DNA from 2 places in the Psychrobacillus sp. FSL W7-1493 genome. Region 1 is predicted to be linked to the other one. Evidence: riboswitches for the same ligand, from Rfam matches in the RefSeq annotation. Region 1 holds a riboswitch; the other holds the start of a gene.
What was found. Region 1 has a riboswitch for preQ1 ahead of queF (preQ(1) synthase). Riboswitches for the same ligand answer to the same signal wherever they lie in the genome.
Positions count from the first base shown of each region.

Region 2: it holds a riboswitch for preQ1, as region 1 does, so the genes downstream of both, MKX96_RS04170 (QueT transporter family protein) here and queF (preQ(1) synthase) in region 1, are expected to answer to the same signal.

Region 1 is NZ_JBBOSB010000001.1:79,335-88,508, reverse strand. It holds gene MKX96_RS00435 (hypothetical protein) at 110-700, shown strand; gene MKX96_RS00430 (VUT family protein) at 833-1,372, opposite strand; gene queC (7-cyano-7-deazaguanine synthase QueC) at 1,420-2,094, opposite strand; gene queF (preQ(1) synthase) at 2,266-2,766, opposite strand; PreQ1 riboswitch class I at 2,891-2,937, opposite strand; gene ahpF (alkyl hydroperoxide reductase subunit F) at 3,050-4,603, opposite strand; gene ahpC (alkyl hydroperoxide reductase subunit C) at 4,847-5,410, opposite strand; gene MKX96_RS00405 (TetR/AcrR family transcriptional regulator) at 5,831-6,460, shown strand; gene MKX96_RS00400 (glucose 1-dehydrogenase) at 6,579-7,313, shown strand; gene MKX96_RS00395 (cell wall hydrolase) at 7,441-7,881, opposite strand; gene MKX96_RS00390 (staygreen family protein) at 8,181-8,642, shown strand.
Region 2 is NZ_JBBOSB010000001.1:842,610-851,783, reverse strand. It holds gene MKX96_RS04195 (hydroxymethylglutaryl-CoA reductase, degradative) at 1-1,114, shown strand, start outside; gene MKX96_RS04190 (hypothetical protein) at 1,116-1,562, shown strand; gene MKX96_RS04185 (tripartite tricarboxylate transporter permease) at 1,559-2,914, shown strand; gene MKX96_RS04180 (NUDIX hydrolase) at 3,203-3,829, opposite strand; gene MKX96_RS04175 (polysaccharide deacetylase family protein) at 3,943-4,752, shown strand; PreQ1 riboswitch class I at 4,894-4,938, shown strand; gene MKX96_RS04170 (QueT transporter family protein) at 4,945-5,457, shown strand; gene MKX96_RS04165 (ring-cleaving dioxygenase) at 5,539-6,516, opposite strand; gene MKX96_RS04160 (ornithine cyclodeaminase family protein) at 6,978-7,961, opposite strand; gene MKX96_RS04155 (MFS transporter) at 8,035-9,174, opposite strand, start outside.

The sequences.
Region 1 (9,174 bases):
AAGTCAAAAAGCACAATGTAATATTTCCCAATTAATGTTTGGAGGATTTAAATATTTTATTCTGGGTATCTAATATACTTACGAGTTGAGCTTAGGATGTGATGTTTTTATGTTTGGACTATCTGACCTCTTGTCACTGATTATTTCTGCATTTATCATCTTGCCTGTGGTCGTATTTCTGCGAGAATCCGGTTATTTAATCGTTAGCTGGTTATTCGGAGTAGTAAAACCACGGCTCACAATCGGTTCCGGACCCAGGCTCTTTAAAATTGGAATGATTGATATACGCAAGTACTATCATTTGTATAGCTGGTTTTCATATGATGACTTAAAGCGTAAAAGTAAGTTTGCTTATGTTAGCATTTATTCTGGACCAATATTGGTTAACCTGATTATTGCCCTCCTCATTAACTTCTTAATCGCCAACGGCTGGGCTGCAGAATATAAAACATTTTGGGATCGCTTTGTTTTCTACGCATTCTATTATTTGTTATTTGATATAGTACCCATGATTACGACTAATGGTAAACCGAACAACGGCATGATTATTTATGAAATGATTCGATACGGAAAGAGAATCGACTTTAACGAAGAATCCTTCCTCCCAGCTACTTCAGATGTGGAGAACGAGTACCACGAACAGATGAAGCAAATAGAAGAAATAAAAAAAGAGAGAGAAGAGGAAAAACATGAACACTAAACTATTGTTTTCTTCTCTCTCAAAAGAGCCGATTCAAGAATATCTCCTAAATCGGCTCTTTTTTATATAAAATCGCGTTAATGCATTCTTTATTCGTAAATCTAGCCTAGCCTAGAAGCTAAGCCTAATCCTTTATACCTCCCTTAGACGCCTTGCTTTCAGAGCAAGCCCTTGGTTCAGTATCAAGGCACCTATCATTTGAATGACTGTTTTCACAACTACTTGGCCGACAATTGCTGCAGGCACAGCTTCCCACGGTATAAATCCTGCTCCAAGTGGACTCAATCCAACGATTACAAAAACAACAGAGTCAAGAAGACCTCCCACAATCCCACTGTAAAAAACTCTCCACGCCATTGGTAACTTTAAGCGTGTATAGATTTCTGTATCTGCTGTCTCGGCGATTACAAAAGATAAAGCAGATGCTGCCACAATCATTAAAGTATCTCCAAGTGCAAATGATGCAGTCCCTGATAAGAGTAACGCTAAGAAGATAAATAAATATGTTTTAGCTCTACCATATTTATTTTGCACAAGATCTCGAAATATAAAGGTTGCTCCAACAAAAAGCGTCCCCATAGGAACGATAAACATGCCAAACTCTAACGGTGCAAATCTAGCCGTCACCACATTTGCAATAACAATAGATAATAAATACAATAATATTCTCATTATGCTTCTCCTTTAAATATCACTAACTCTGTAAAGGCTAGTAACATTTATATATTCTTTTCCGCAAGTTCTCGCTTAGTATTTAAATACTCCTCAAGCCCATTTTCACGTAATTTACATGCTGGGCACTCTCCACAACCATCTGCAATGATCCCGTTATAACAGGTTAAAGTTCTTTCTCTCACATACTCAAATACACCAAGTGAATCTGCTAGCTCCCATGTTTGTGCCTTGTTGATCCACATTAATGGTGTATGAATGACAAAGGAACTATCCATTGATAAATTTAATGTCATATTCATCGATTTGATAAAAACGTCACGACAATCGGGATACCCACTAAAGTCTGTTTCACAAACCCCTGTCACGATATGGTTTGCTCCTACCTGACTAGCTAAGACACCAGCAAATGAAAGAAAAAGCAGATTTCTTCCGGGAACAAATGTTGAAGGTAGCTCACCTTTAGCCCTTTCTTCAATTTTTATCTCCTCGCGTGTCAATGCATTAGCTGCAAGCTGATTTAGTAATGACATATCTAGCACATGATGTTCGATGCCAAGCTCTTTTGCTATTTCTTTTGCACAGTCAATCTCTAGACGATGTCTTTGACCATAATCAAAGGTCACGGCCACCACTTCTGCAAAATTTTCAATCGCCCAGAACAAACAAGTCGTACTATCTTGTCCTCCACTAAATACAATAAGTGCTTTACTCTGTTTCATGTATAAATCTCCTTCACGACGAAAAAACAGCACGCTAAGAGAAGTGCTGTTTTCATCTTAGTTTTTTTAAGAGGGTCGCTAATAACCTCTTCCTTGCTAACAAGGATTTATTTAATTAATTTTCATTTATAAGTAATCGTCTAGGAGTAAGAAGTTCCTATTCCATTCCATTTATCGATTATCAATATTTTCAGGATTAAGGTCATGGTTCATTAAACGGTAGCTCGCAATCTCCTCATATTTTGTTCCTGGTCGTCCATAGTTGCACCACGGATCAATGGAGATACCTCCACGTGGTGTGAATTTCCCCCAAACCTCAATATACCTAGGATCTAGCAGTTGGATTAAATCATTCATAATAATATTCACACAATCCTCGTGGAAATCACCATGGTTTCTAAAGCTAAATAAGTATAGCTTCAACGATTTACTTTCCACTATTTTTTTATCTGGGATGTATGAAATATACATAGTGGCAAAATCAGGTTGTTGCGTTATTGGACATAGACTCGTAAACTCTGGACAATTAAACTTCACAAAATAATCTCGATTAGAATGTAGATTGTCCACTGATTCTAATACTTCAGGCGCATAGTTAAATGCATATTGCACTTTTTGATTTCCTAATAAGGTTAAATCTTCTAATCCTTCAGCTGACTTTCGGCCAGACATAAAAAAACCCCCTTGAAAAGTAATACCAAATCTTTTCAAGGAGAGGTTGAGACATTTTCTATAAAACTTTACAGGATTAAAACAAAAAAGCCATGTCCAGTTATGGACATGGCTTTTTCGTCATGTATCCATAGTTTTTTATAGAGGGTATCTGCTATGAACCTCTCCTGAAAAATTTCAGGTATTTATCTAAAAAAATAATATAATACGTGGAGATAAATGTCAAATTGAAAAATAACACTTTTTGGGCTCGTTATTAGATAGGACGGAAATTTATGAAGCATTACCGACTAACTAATTGAGGCGTCGTGTTACGTATCAAATAATCAAATGATCCAAGTGCAGCTGTTGCCCCTGAACCCATTGAAATGATGATTTGCTTGTATACCGTATCCGTACAGTCACCTGCTGCGAATACGCCAGGCATGCTTGTCGCACCGTGCTTATTAATAATGATTTCATTATTTTGATTTAAATCAATTATACCTTTTAAAAATTCTGTGTTCGGTAGTAGACCAATTTGTACGAAAACCCCTTGTAGCTCAATATGCTCTTCTTTACCAGACACAACATCCAAATAAGTTAACCCGTTCACTTTATCTGTACCTGTAATTTCTTGTGTTAAGGCATTTGTTAAAACCGTTACATTAGATAGACTATGTAAACGCTCTTGTAATACTGTATCAGCCTTTAGCTCTGCATTCCGTTGTAATAGGTAAACATGGTTCACAATTCCCGCTAAGTCAATTGCTGCTTCAACTCCAGAATTTCCACCGCCAACTACAGCCACATCTTTCCCTTTGAAGATTGGACCATCACAATGCGGGCAATATGCTACGCCTTTATTTTTAAATTCTTGCTCGCCTGGTACACCTAATTGACGGTAGCGTGCCCCTGTTGAAAGAATAACTGTTTTTCCTTTCAATACTGCACCGTTTTCTAATGTTACTTCTACCATCTCGTTACGAGCAATACTTGTAACTCGTTGGGATTTCATAATATCTACATTGTAATCCGCTACATGTGCCTCTAAGCTTGAAACAAATTGTGGACCTTCTGTAGCTCTCGTACCAATAATGTTCTCAATAGCCAATGTGTCATTTACTTGACCACCAAAGCGCTCCGCTACTATACCTGTACGAATACCTTTACGAGCGGAGTAGATTGCTGCAGAGGCACCTGCCGGACCACCACCAACTACCAATACATCGAACGGCTCAACGTCTTGGAATTCAGACCCGTCTGACACTTCTCCAAGCTTGTTTAATATATCTTCAAGCTCCATACGACCACCACCGAAGTTCTCACCGTTCATATAGACAGTGGGTACAGCCATAATGTCTCGTTCTTTAATTTCGTCTTGGAACGCGCCACCTTCAACCATTGTGTTTGAGATATTTGGATTTAACACAGACATGATATTCAATGCCTGTACAACGTCTGGGCAATTGTGACAAGTCAGGCTCACGTACGTTTCAAATTTCATAGGTTTCTTAATGGCTTGAATGCGTTTAATCACAGCCTCATCTATCTTAGGAGCACGACCTGAAACTTGCAATAAGGCTAGTACTAATGATGTAAATTCATGGCCAAGTGGTAAGCCTGCGAATGTTACACCTGACTCCTCCCCCACCTTATTAATGCTAAAGCTAGGAGTACGCTCTAGTAATGCATGTTGTACGGTAATAAGCTGAGACATATTTTCTAACTCTGTTACAAGCTCAAGCATGTCATTAGATACTTTATCGTCGCTTACGCTTACTTTGATAACTATCTCACCTTCTAATAATGCTAAGTACTGTTGTAACTGAGCTTTTAAGTTTGCATCTATTAGCATAAATTTCGCTGTCGCTGAAATAATGAAATATTATATTCAGATAATTCAATAACTATAATTCAATAATAAATCAATCTGTTATTCTCAACGAGCAGCCCTTCACCTCTATTCATCTTTTTTTAATACGCGTATTTCTTTTTTCTTTATAATTCTAATAAAAAATAGCGACAAGGCTGTCTGAAAATAATTTCATAACAGGCACTTGCCGCTTAAATCTTGCTCTAGTTTATATAGCTTAGAAACTTAGATTTTACCAACTAGGTCTAAGCTTGGAGTTAAAGTTTCGCCGCCTTCTTGCCATTTAGCTGGGCAAACTTCGCCTGGATTGTTGCGAACATATTGAGCTGCTTTTATTTTGTTTACTAACGTAGATGCGTCACGACCAATACCACCAGCGTTAATTTCGTAAGCTTGTACAATACCTTCTGGGTCAATGATGAAAGTACCGCGCTCTGCTAAGCCATCCTCTTCATTTAATACATCAAATGCTTTAGAGATTGTGTGAGATGGATCACCAATCATTATATATTCGATTTTGCCGATAGTATCGGAAGTATCATGCCAAGCTTTATGTGTGAAGTGAGTGTCAGTTGATACAGAGTAAACTTCAACCCCTAAAGATTTTAATGTTGCATACTCATTTTGTAGGTCTTCTAGCTCTGTAGGACATACGAAAGTGAAATCTGCAGGATAGAAGCATACTACTGACCATTTGCCTTTGAAATTTTCAGAAGATACGTCGATGAATTCACCTTGTTGGAATGCTTTTGCAGCGAATGGTGCAATTTCTTTACCTATTAATGCCATGATTTATAGCCTCCTATGTATTATTTCTATCAAGTATTAAAATTATGTTGTAATAATTCTAATGTATAGTTTTATTATTCTATACATTTGATTTTCAGTCAACCATTAAGGTATGAAAATAGTTCGTTATCAATACCACTCTACAACATTTATAGTGTCCAAGAGAAATGGGCATACTGCGTTTTGAGAAAATAAAAGTCAAAAGAAAAGGATTAGAATTCCTTAATCTTTTACTTAACAGCACTTCCTTGTGGTAAGTTTTCAACACTAATCTGCATTTAAGACTCATGTCATTTTGTCCTCTTATCCAACAAGCGCATAATCTTAAGAAAAGTCTTGCAGTCATTCTGTAGACCCGAAAACTTCCTATAAAGCATGGTACAATCATTCTATGAAAAATAGCTGGAGTGATTATTAATAATGAGTAAACGAGAACAACAAAAACACCAACGCCGTCAAAACATTATCCAGACTGCCAAGAGCTTATTCTTGGAACAGGGCGTCCAACATGTACAAATGCAAGATGTAGCGACTGCTTCTGGAGTTGGGATCGCAACGTTATTCCGTTACTTTCCTAAAAAAGAGTATTTGATAATTGCGGCTACGAATGCAATTACAGATGAAATGGCCACGGATATTGGGCAGATTATCGAACAGCCTATAACGGCATATGAAAAAATTGAGCAAATTTTAGAGTATTATATGGGCATCATAAAGGATCCGCAGTTACGTTTAGCAAAGTACTTCGATTCCTTTGATTTATATGAAAAGATAGCTGAAGAATCACCGGAGCAATATGCTGAGTATTTATCGGCACGCAGCAATTTAGCCCGAGTTTTATTAACTATAAGTGAGCAGGGCAAGCTGGATGGCTCGTTAAGGTCAGAAATTGATTTGGATGTATTTGTCATGACAATGGTGCAAAATTTTAGCATCTTTACTTATAAATCAAGCCTAACAAAGCATGATTCCAACCTATCGAAGTTACTTTCTGCGGACAAGCAGCTTTTGGTGATGAAGGATGTATTTTTACGCTATATTCAACCATAGTAAGTAACAGCAACGGACATTTGAATTGACATTCAAACAAGAAAGTTGTTTACTAGTAAATATAAAAAGTGATAGTCAACTATCACTTTATATGAATCTATTTTAGGGGGCAATTTACATGAGTCGTTTAACAGGTAAAGTCGCAATTATTACAGGTGCTGCACAAGGCATGGGAGCAGCACATGCAAAATTATTCATTGAACAAGGTGCAAAAGTTGTTTTAACAGATTTAAATGAAGAAAAAGGAAAAGCATTCGCAGCTGAATTAGGCGAAAATGCCCTTTTTGTTAAACAAAATGTAACATCTGAAGAAGATTGGGCAACAGTTATTGCTAAAACAGAAGAAGCATTTGGTCCAGTAAATGTATTAGTAAATAATGCCGGTATTACGATGGCAAAAAATATGCTTGATATTACAGTAGAAGAATACCGTCGTATCGTAGACATTAACCAAGTGTCCGTATTCTTAGGTATGAAAACTGTAGTTGCTTCCATGATGAAAGCTGGTGGAGGTTCAATCGTCAACATTTCTTCCATGAACGGCTTAGTTGCTGGTGCAGTAGGTTATACTGATACGAAATTTGCAGTACGTGGTATGACAAAAGCAGCTGCAATTAACTTAGCGCCAATGGGCATTCGCGTAAACTCTGTACATCCAGGTGTAATCGCGACACCAATGGTGGTACAAGAAGATACAAAAGCAGCGGTTGAAGCATTTGCTAAACACATTCCATTAAAACGTGTTGCACAGCCAGAAGAAGTCTCTAATATGGTACTATTCTTAGCTTCTGACGAGTCTAGCTACTCAACAGGTTCAGAATTCGTAATCGATGGCGGATTAACAGCACAATAATAGTATGTATAAACTAATAAAAGGTCGATTTTCTATTAACGTAGAAAATCGACCTTATTTTTTATTTAATTTATAATCGCACTTACTTTTGAATCGTTTATCTCGGCGGATCTATGAGATTTTTTTACTAGCCTATATAAACGCTTTCGCATGTTCCAGCTGCTGGTTCATAAAAGCAATGGTCTTTATATTGACCAGAAAAAGGTTGACCATACCAAGTCGGAGGACAAGGACCGAATGGATTAAAATACCACAGTGCATATTTCGCTGGGTGTTCTCTCCAATAATCCAAAGCTTGTTTTGCTAACTTTTTTTCAGTAGTTCTCGCTCTTTCATAAAACAAATTACCTTTTTGAACGGCTTCAAAAGAATAATTTCCTCCTTGTACCTGAAAAATGACATCCTCAATAGTTCTTACATCATTAAAGTCCAAACAATCAGCTTTAGCGCGGTTTACAATTACATTACCAACATATAACATCCCTTGTTTCCCTTCACCCTCGGCTTCCGCTCTCATCATCCTTGCCATGAGATCAATGTCTTTATCTCGGTATTTAACTCTAGCCATTTTTTCACCCCTAGGTATTGTATGAAAGAAAACTGAATTATGTCATTCTATCCCCTTTACCAACTTGCACATTATTTTATTAAGAACTACTAAGTAACGTAGCTCAACAATATTAGACCGCTTTTGAGGTTTATTGCAAAATTTAATAACACTAGAAAAAGGCTAGCTTGGCCTATTTGGTCCCTGCTAACCTTTTTGCTTCTTCTCATCCAATTAAAAAAATCTTTACACCTGTGTCTTTTAACCAACCTCAAACTAAAAAATAGCATATTGGTAATAAAACGATTGGAGTTGGTGGCATGAGTAAGTTAAATCCAGATAAACTCACTGTTGAATATCGAGATGGTGTTTCAGCTACGGGACCCATCATTTCCAGAAGTCACACACTGACTCACTCTGATTTCACTGGAGAATTATTCTTAACAATTGGAACACAATTTGCATGGGATAAAATTAATACTGAAATGAGAGACGAAGTACTAGGCGTTTGGAAAACACAAGGGAATAGTTTAAATTACAACGTATATCTATATCTAGATAAAGAAAATCACGACTTAAGTGCAGCAACAAAGCGGAATGAAGTTTTTAGGCGCGAATTACCACTTGCATTAACAACGATTCGATATGGCGATCGGTTTTTATTTGACCTATATCCAAGATTGGATTATGCATTAATAATCGTTAACTTTATGTCCATTTATCCTTCATTATTTAAACAGGAGATTTGGGGTACTTTTAGTAATTACTCCATTTCATTATAAACAAATAACTTCTATGTTTGTTTATAATTGAATGCCTATCACCCTTATTATGGACGGCTTTATACAACTCGTTTACGTTAAATCTACCACCAAAACATGTCGGATTAATATTTTTGGTGGTTCTCTTATTAAATAAGTATGATCTGTATAAATTGAATTCTATACACAGAATACATAATTAGTAACGTTATCACGGTTTACTATGCTATATTAAATATGTAATAAACAACTCTCGTTGACATCGAATAATGGTACTTTAGATTAGGCAAATTAGCATTATTGGGTGCCAAACCCATTAGAGTTCTTTAGGAACAAAGAATTCTACCGCAGCATCTCCTTGTGAGATGCTGCTTTTTTGTTTCTTTTTCTTGAATAGGGTTTCCCATTTTAAAGGGGGGATTTTTATTCCATTAATGATTGTTATAATAATACTGTTAAATCGGTACCAGCTTATCAGTGGTTTTCCCACTTTCTTATGGTATGGTTCTCCGAATGTAGCTAAGTGCGGTCTTTTTTTATAACTTATTATTCT
Region 2 (9,174 bases), 760 kb from region 1:
AAATGTCATTGGACAATTTAGTGTACCCATTGGGGTGGCTGCTAATTTTAAGGTAAATGGAAATGATGTATTTATCCCTATGGCTACTGAGGAGCCCTCTGTCATTGCTGCAGCTAGTAATGCAGCACGAGCTGCTTACGATTTAGGTGGTTTTTATACCTCTTCCTCTGGAACAATTATGCGAGGACAAATTCAAGTGTTGGAGATATCTGATCCATTTGGTGCTAAGGCAAGAATATTTGAGAATAAAGAAGAAATACTAGTAAATTGTAATTTAAAAGATCCTACGTTAGTAAAACTAGGCGGCGGGGCTAAAGATTTAGAAGTCCACTTAATAAATACTGTTAGAGAAACAATGTTAGTTGTTCATCTATTGGTAGATACAAAGGATGCAATGGGAGCTAATGCTGTTAATACAATGGCTGAAGCTGTTTCCCCTCTTATTGAAAGGATTACAGGTGGAAGGGTTGTATTGAGAATTATAACTAATCTTGCAGACAAACGATTAATTAGAGCTAGAGGTGTATTCTCTGCAGACGCACTTGGGGGGCCTGAAGTTGTAAATAACATTGTAAGCGCTTACGAATTTGCTGATGCTGACCCATATAGGGCGGCTACCCATAACAAAGGAGTGATGAATGGGATTACATCCGTAGTACTAGCAACGGGAAATGATACAAGAGCTGTAGAGGCTGGAGCACATGCTTATGCTTCAAGAACTGGGAGATATCGTTCTTTAACCACATGGGAGATAAATGCAGATGGAAATCTAGTTGGTTCTATCGAGCTTCCAATGGCTGTTGGAATAATTGGAGGTGCTACTAAGACACACCCTGTAGCAAAGGCTTCACTCAAAATAATGAATATTACTTCAGCTATAGAGTTAGCTGGAATAATTGCATCAGTTGGTTTAGCAGAAAATGCAGCTAGTTTAAGAGCTTTAGCAGCAGAAGGCATTCAGTCTGGCCATATGAGGCTTCATGCAAAGAACCTTGCTGTAATGGCAGGTGCCAAAAAAGAAAATATAGATTTAATTGTTCAAAAAGCTATACATGAAAAAGATTTACGCTACGACAGAATCTTGCAGTTAACTAAAGAAGTTCAGGAGGGCTAAAATGGAGGAAAAGTTGAATAAACATAGTTTAGTAGACAAAGCTAAAAATGATAGCTTTGTAGAAATACTGGGGGATACCATTTCTGGAAAACAACTTATTTTCTCTATTTTACTTAGCGTTTTTGTTAGTATAGGTGGGTATAAATTAGGACAGTTTATTTTCCCTAAAATTGCAGAAGCACAAATGGTTAACTCTTATTCTCTTTTGCTAGGTATTGCTGGAACTGTTACCATATTAATTATCAATTCTATAGCGTTTAAACCAAAGAGAATTCTGGTCGAGGATGAGATTTCTTCCGAAAATATGGCTGAAATTTATGAAGACTTGCAGCTTGATTATGAAGAAGAAATTAGTTTAATAGAAAATGATCCTATTACAAGAAAAGAGCTTGAAGACTTAGGAGTACTTTCAAACTTTAACCTTCCTCAAAAGGAGGTTAAAAAATGAGTATTTATTTAGTTGCCCTGTTATTTGCTTTACTTGGAGCAATTGTCTTTTCTTTAATCGGGCTTATTTCTGGGACTGATGAAACTGCTATTATGGTCCCCCTTACCTTACTGGTAATTCTTTTAGGAGCGCCGCCTGAAGGTGTATTTGCCTTTTTCATGGCAGCAGTTTTAGCAAAACATTTAACACACGCTGTTCCTACAGCATTAATGGGTATCCCGGGTGATACTACAGCAGTCCCTTTAATTGATCATGCCAATACATTGAGACGAATGGGCATGCCTCATATAGCTTTAAGAAAAATGATTTCTGGCGGAATCATTGGAGCGTTTATTGCATTACCTACTGCAGTTTTACTTGGACAGTTTTTAGGGCAATTCGCAGATTTTTTCAAATCATCTTCCGGTCTTATTTTTACATTAGCTGCATTTTTAATTGCTTACTTCTCAAAAGGAAGATGGGCCAGTGTTCTATTAATTATTCCATTTGCATTTTTTATAAAAAGCCTAGATACATTAAGCTTTTCAATTTTAGACAAACATTTATCCATCACTTTCTTTCTTGGAATTGCAATAGGTCCCATGCTATCTGATATATTAATCGCTGCTTCTTCGAGTGCAAGGAAAAGTGTTTTAAGAAATAAAGCGAACGAGTATCATTTAGCTCCAGAAACAAAATCTTGGAAAGGGTATTTTCCTAATCCATTTAAAATTCTAACTGGAAGACAGACAATCTTTACTTCGATCACTACATTTATATCATCTCTTACGTTTGTATTTAGTCCAGTTGGGATGACTTCTCTTATGGGAGAAATCGTAGGATCTAGAACAAAAGGAGCTTATAAAAAATCTACTACTAGCTTAACAGTCATGAATGGGGTAACCGAATCTACCTATATTGCGGAAGCAATCATTCCGCTAATTGCCTTCGGAATTCCGTTAAGCCCTGTGGCTCTGGGACCAGCTTCTCCTTTGTTTAATGCTCCACCCGTTTTTACAGTAGAACCAATAAATAATCTACACACCTATTTAACGTCGTGGGATTTCTTTATTTTTGGTTTAATCGGAATTACAGTTGCTTCTTTAATTGCATATCCATTTTCGATGAACTATGCACGTAAAGCATCAGTCCTAGTCTTAAAATACGTTAGTCAAGAAGCAATTATTGCAATGTTTATTGGGCTAGCATGTTTATTAGCTTACCATGAAGCTCAGCTTGTAGGGATTGTGTTAACACTTACAGTTGCTACAGTAGGCGGACTTTTAAATCGTATTTTAGGTATTGGAGCTGGGGTTCAGTTTATGGTATTTTACGCATCAAGCTGGATTATTCTTCAACTATTTGGTTTTTAAAAATCTAAGAGAATGGACAAAACTTGTAAATAAATTTAAAAAACGTAAAATCAAGATGTCGATTTTACGTTTTTTTCCATTTCAAAGCCAACTGAATTACTGTAAGACATCTCTCCACCCTATTGTTTGGAAAGGAGGCGCCGACTCCAAGTGGACAGCACGTGCAGAAATCCCAAGCAGGAGCAAAGCGACGAGGAGATTAAGCCGTTCTCCTGTAAAGCGTCCGTCGTAACGGAAAACAATTATATTTTATGTTGAGGAGAGTTCTGTCCCATCCTCCTTTAGACTTCAGTGAGTAAGCCTTAGCTTTTCCTCTATTCTCTCTAGAACTTTTTCAAAGTAATCTAATGGATGAGGCACAAAGCTCTCCTTACCTACATTTTTTTCTATTCTACTCCTTACTCCTTGCTCGTCGACCAGTATTCCTTCTATCTTTATAGATTCTACGTCATCCTTCCATAGCCCCATAAAAGAAGAAAACTTGGTTCTAACAATTCCAGCTACCTCTTCTGTTTGTAATGTAAATGCATCCCATGTGGGAGTAGCTTTATAAACAAAGGTATGAGCAAACTCCTTATCGATTAACTTCTCTGAGATAATCGTGTAGCCTATTACCCCTAAGGACTCCAGCTCTCTAAAAGCCACTTCGATCCCTAGTTCCTCTTCTACCTCTCTGATCCCGTCTTCTACTGATTCTATTGATAATAAATGACCCGCCGCCGTAATATCCAATAAGCTTGGGTAATCTTTTTTCTTATCACTTCTTAGCTGGAGATAGATGTAATCCACTCCTTCTTCTCTACAGACAATCCAGCAATGGAAGGTTTCATGCCAAAGTCCTAACCTATGTATTTCCTCACGAGTAGCCACTCCCGTAACATTTCCTCTATGGTCGAACGTTTTCAGCAATTCCATTTTAAGACCCCTTTTAAAAATAATCATTTTTTATTCTATATGGTGTTTGAGTTGAATATATTTAAATATTGCAGTCATATAAAACTCGTAGAAAGAAAATAGGTGATTCCAATATGATAAAGCTTCTATTATCCTTCAGTCTGACATTACTAGTTTTTATTCTACCATTTCCATCGGTTAGTCTCGCCACTGAAAGCAATTCAGCTGTGGATCATACAGTTGTAGAAAAGCATATTAACAGATTACTAAATAAGAAAATAGAAGATAGCCGTCCTCCCGTTTTCCCCTCACCAAAGAAAGCTAACGTTTACCTAACCTTTGATGATGGGCCAAATGAGTTTACGACTATTAACCTTCAAACCCTTAAGCAATACGAGGTTAGTGGCACATTCTTTTTTTTAGGAAAGCATATGAAGGCACATGAATCCATTGTGAAAGCTGTAGCAAAGAATGGACATTATATTGGGACACATAGCATGACGCATGACAAGACTAAGGTTTACAAAAGTGCAGAATCCTTTATACAAGAAATTAATAGCGGTGTTAGCCTGATCGAACAGATGACGGGGCACAATCCAAGGCTGATTCGTGTACCTTACGGAAGCAAGCCACATGTAACAACAGCCATGAAGGATAAACTGATTAAACAAAATTATAAGCTTTGGGATTGGGATGTGGACACAAATGACTGGAGATATACGGATAAGCAATATAAAGAAATCGTTAAAAACGTCCAATTGGAAACAGAGAAAGCGTACAAATCGGGGGATAAAGATATCATTATACTCCTTCATGATAGAAGCCAAACTACTAAAGCACTCCCTCTTATTATTGAATGGCTCCAGAAAGAAGGCTATACACTTAAAACATATGAAGAAGATAAGCATATAGTTCAAAATTTCCTTCGTGACAAATCATTATAAAAATTACTTGTTAAACCATGAGAGGGCACCTGCCTCTTCATGGTTTTTTATATGACTCATGTTAATCTTTAAACTAACAATAGCTTGGAACTTCTTGACATCCTACCTCTATTAGCCTATTATTATGGATTGTTCGATAAATTAAACGTGGTTCGAGAACCTCCCACGGAAAAAAACTAAGGAGAAATGAATATGAACATAAAAACAATTGCTACAAGTGGAATTATTGCAGCTTTATATGTAGCTGTCTCTATGCTAGTGGCTCCTATCGCATTTGGTGCTTTTCAGTTTCGGATATCCGAGATGTTTAATCACCTCATAATATTCAACAAAAAGTATTTCTTTGGAATTGTAATTGGTGTTTTTATTACAAACCTTTTCTCTCCATTAGGACTCTACGATTTAACTTTTGGAGTAGGACATTCCATTATCACTCTATCTATTAGTATACTGATAGGGAAGTTCGTAAAGAATCAACTATGGCATATGATTTTAAACACCATTTTATTTACATTTACTATGTTCATAATTGCCATTGAATTGCATCTTGCGTTCGATATTGAACTATATTTTGCATTCAATATTGCTAATCCTTTTTATTACACGTGGTATACAGTTGCTTTAGGTGAATTTGTGGTAATGGCAGTAGGCATACCATTAATGCTTGCCTTAAATAAACGTTTAAAATTTAAGGAACTAATATAAAAAATGAGCCCCCATTTTCTTCTCAGAATTTGGGGGCTTATTTTAAGGTCACTTCCTACAAAGGAAATGACCTTTTTCAATTTACTCTTTTTTAAACTCAATTGTACTTCTTACCGTATCTATAGGTCTTACTAGGCCTTCAATTTGGGCACGTTTTGATTCTAAGAATGGAGGTAAGGAAAGTTTTTCTCCCAAAGTCTCATAAGACTCGTCTCCCATAAAGCCGGGACCGTCCGTAGCAAATTCAAATAATATCCCGTCTGCCACTCGAGCATATAAAGATTGGAAGAAGAAGCGATCTACAAACCCAGAAGTATGGAATCCAAAGCTTTCCATTCGCTCTGTCCACTCATCTAACACTGCTCTATCTTCCACTCGGAATGCAGCATGATGTACTGTTCCGAAGCCTTGACGACCTGGTGGTAGGATAACATTTTTCTCAATAATGACGCGTGCTCCATTTCCACCTTCTCCAACCTCAAATAAGTGAAGATCACCCTCTTGCGCAATTTCCTTAAACAGTAATACTTTTTCTAGTACTTCCTTCATGTAGTCAAACTGTGCAATGCGAATATGAATGGGACCTAAACCAGTAATGGCATGCTCTAAGGGTATTGGTCCTTTTTGCCAAGGAGTACCAGACTCTACACCTCTATTGTTCTCATCCGAAATCAATTCGTATTGCTGGTCGTCAAAGTCTACAAAAGATAGAACCTTCACTCCGAATTGCTCTTGAATACCTGTGTGTTTCACATTTAAACGGTCAAAGCGTTTCTCCCAATAATCTAAAGATGCATCGGTTGGAACACGAAAAGCCGTTTTATAAATCTCATTCGTCCCATGGGTGCCTTTAGGGATTCCTGGGAAATCAAAAAATGTCATATCTGTTCCTGCTCCACCAACATCATCTGCAAAGAATAAATGATAGGTTTGAATGTCATCCTGATTTACTGTTTTCTTTACTAATCGCATACCTAATACGTAAGTAAAAAATTTATAGTTTTCTTCTGCACTGCTTGTAATAGCAGTCACATGATGTATACCTTTTAAGTGATTCATTTATAATCCTCCTATTTTATCTTTAATTTAAATATCTTTAATTCGAGATAATTTTATCATGTAAAAAAATAGAAGTCAATCAGAAAAGCATAGGCGCCTATCCCTGCCCCGACAGGCAAATGGGAAAATGCGAGGAGGCAGGTCCTCAGCCACCGCAGTATTTTCCCATTTGACCCCGAGGGGCAAGGCGCTGAAGCTAGACAACAAGAAAAGCGCAGGCGCCTATCCCTGCCCCGACAGGCAAATGGAGAAATGCGAGGAGGCAGTTCCTCAGCCACCGGAGCTTTTATCCATTTGACCCCGAGGGGCAAGGCGCCGGAGCTAGACAACAAGAAAAGCGCAGGCGCCTATCCCTGCCCCGACAGGCAAATGTAGAAATGCGAGAACAGGTTTCAGAATTTTATAGTTTTCTACACAATTAGAAAAGGCCGAACAGCATAATTTGCTACTCGGACTTCTTTTTATACCTCTATTTCTGTACCAATATTATGTTCCCTTGCTTTTACAAAAACACCTTTTGCAACTGCTAAATCATAGTATGCTGCACCGACAGATTTAAATAATGTTATTTCTTCTTCATGCTGTCGTCCCTTCACCGCACCAGTAACAAGTGCTCCTATATCTCCATAAACTTGATCGAAGGACCATTCGCCAATCTCTACTGCATGCATGAGTTCCCCTGCCTCGCCCTTAACCCCGTCCAAATCATCTACTACAATTTTAGAGGACTTGGTTATCGTAGCTACATCCATTTCAAGCATATGAGGTAGATAAGAGCCAACTCCATTAATATGAGTACCCGGTTTTAAGTCACTCCCTTTAAAGACTGGCTCGTTAGATCTCGTTGCACAGCAGATAATATCTGCCTCACCTACAGCTCCTGAAACATCATTAAATACTTCATAAGGAATATCAATCCCGAAATCTGCTAGCTTTTGGCCAAATTGTTCTGCTTTTGAAATAGTTCTATTAACTAGCACAATACGTTCTATATCTCTCACTGCAAGAACTGCAAGTACCTGTTCAAATGCCATTGCTCCTGTTCCTATTACAGTTAACACCTTCGAATCTTTTTTTGCGAGATAATCGGTAGCAATACCGCTAAGCGCTCCAGTTCGTAATCTTGTTAAATAGGAAGCATTTAACATGGCCAAATGTTCTCCATTTTTTGCGTCCGACAGCAAGACAATCCCCTGTGTAGTAGGCTTTCCCTGTGAAGGATTGTTTGGGAAAATGGTCACTACCTTTACAGCTGTCACCTCCCCTATTAAATCAGCGCTTGGCATATACAACGCAGATGCTTCATGTTGTGGAAATTCAATTACTGTTCTATGTGGACTCGCTAATTTTTCTGCTGCTTTTGCTTCCAATATCTCTTTGATATCTTTTATTGCATCCTTCATCTTATATGTAGACATAATTTCCTGTTCATTAACCACTAGCATCATTATAGCCTCCCTAAAAAATACAAGCTCGCCTTGCCTAAAGTAGCGTAAGACGAGCTTTATGTTCACATCATTATACTTTACTAAGTTCTTTTTCATTTGTCTTTGAGAATGATTCATCTGCATTTACTGGAGTTACATCATCTAAATTTTGCTGGCTTCTATCCTTAACTGCCCAAATGGCCAATAAAGAAATAACAGCAGTGAAAATAATATAAAATGCAACTGGAACATAGGATCCATTAAACTGTAGCATAAGACTTGCAGCTATCAATGGTGCTGTTCCACCAGCTAGGGCAGCTCCAATTTGGTAGCCTAGTGTGATTCCTGTATAACGAACCTTCGCGTCAAAGATTTCTGAAAACATCGTTCCTAGCACGGCTGTAATCGGTGCCCAAATAATTCCTAACCCGATGATCGTTGCAACTACTAGTAACACAAGTGACTGCTGCTGAAGCATCCAAAAGTAAGGGAAGGCAAACAAAATCATCCCAACCGTTCCAGCCACATAAACCTTCTTCCGCCCGATTTTATCTGACAGACTACCCATGATAGGTATAAGAATAGTCGTCACAATTGTCGCTACCATTACCGTATTTAATACAGCAGTACGTGAGAAACCTAACTCAGCAGTAGCATAAGAAACAACAAAAGTACCAAAAATGTAGAAAGGTGCAGTCTCAACAACCTTTGCCCCTACAGCTATAATAACCTCTTTCCAATGATACTTTAACGTATCAGCAATAGGCAGCTTTGGAATCTCCCCTGACTCCTGTACCCTTTTAAAGGAAGGTGTTTCTTCAATTCCTTTACGGATCCACAAGCCAAAAATAACAAGTAACGCACTCATGATAAATGGAACACGCCATCCCCATGTCATGAAAGAACCTTCAGGTAATAGAGTCATAATGGACAACGCAACAGTACCCATTACCATCCCGATTGTTACACCCATTTGTGGAATTGCACCGTACAAACCTCGTTTTTCCTTTGGTGCATATTCAACTGCTAGTAATAGTGCACCTCCCCATTCTCCGCCGATACCCAGTCCTTGGATTAAACGTAGGGTGATTAATAGAATAGGAGCCCATACACCAATTGCTTGGTATGTAGGTAGTAGCCCCATCCCAAAAGTCGCAACTCCCATTAGACTCAATGTAATAACTAATGTTTTCTTTCTTCCAATCCTATCCCCGATATGACTAAATATGAT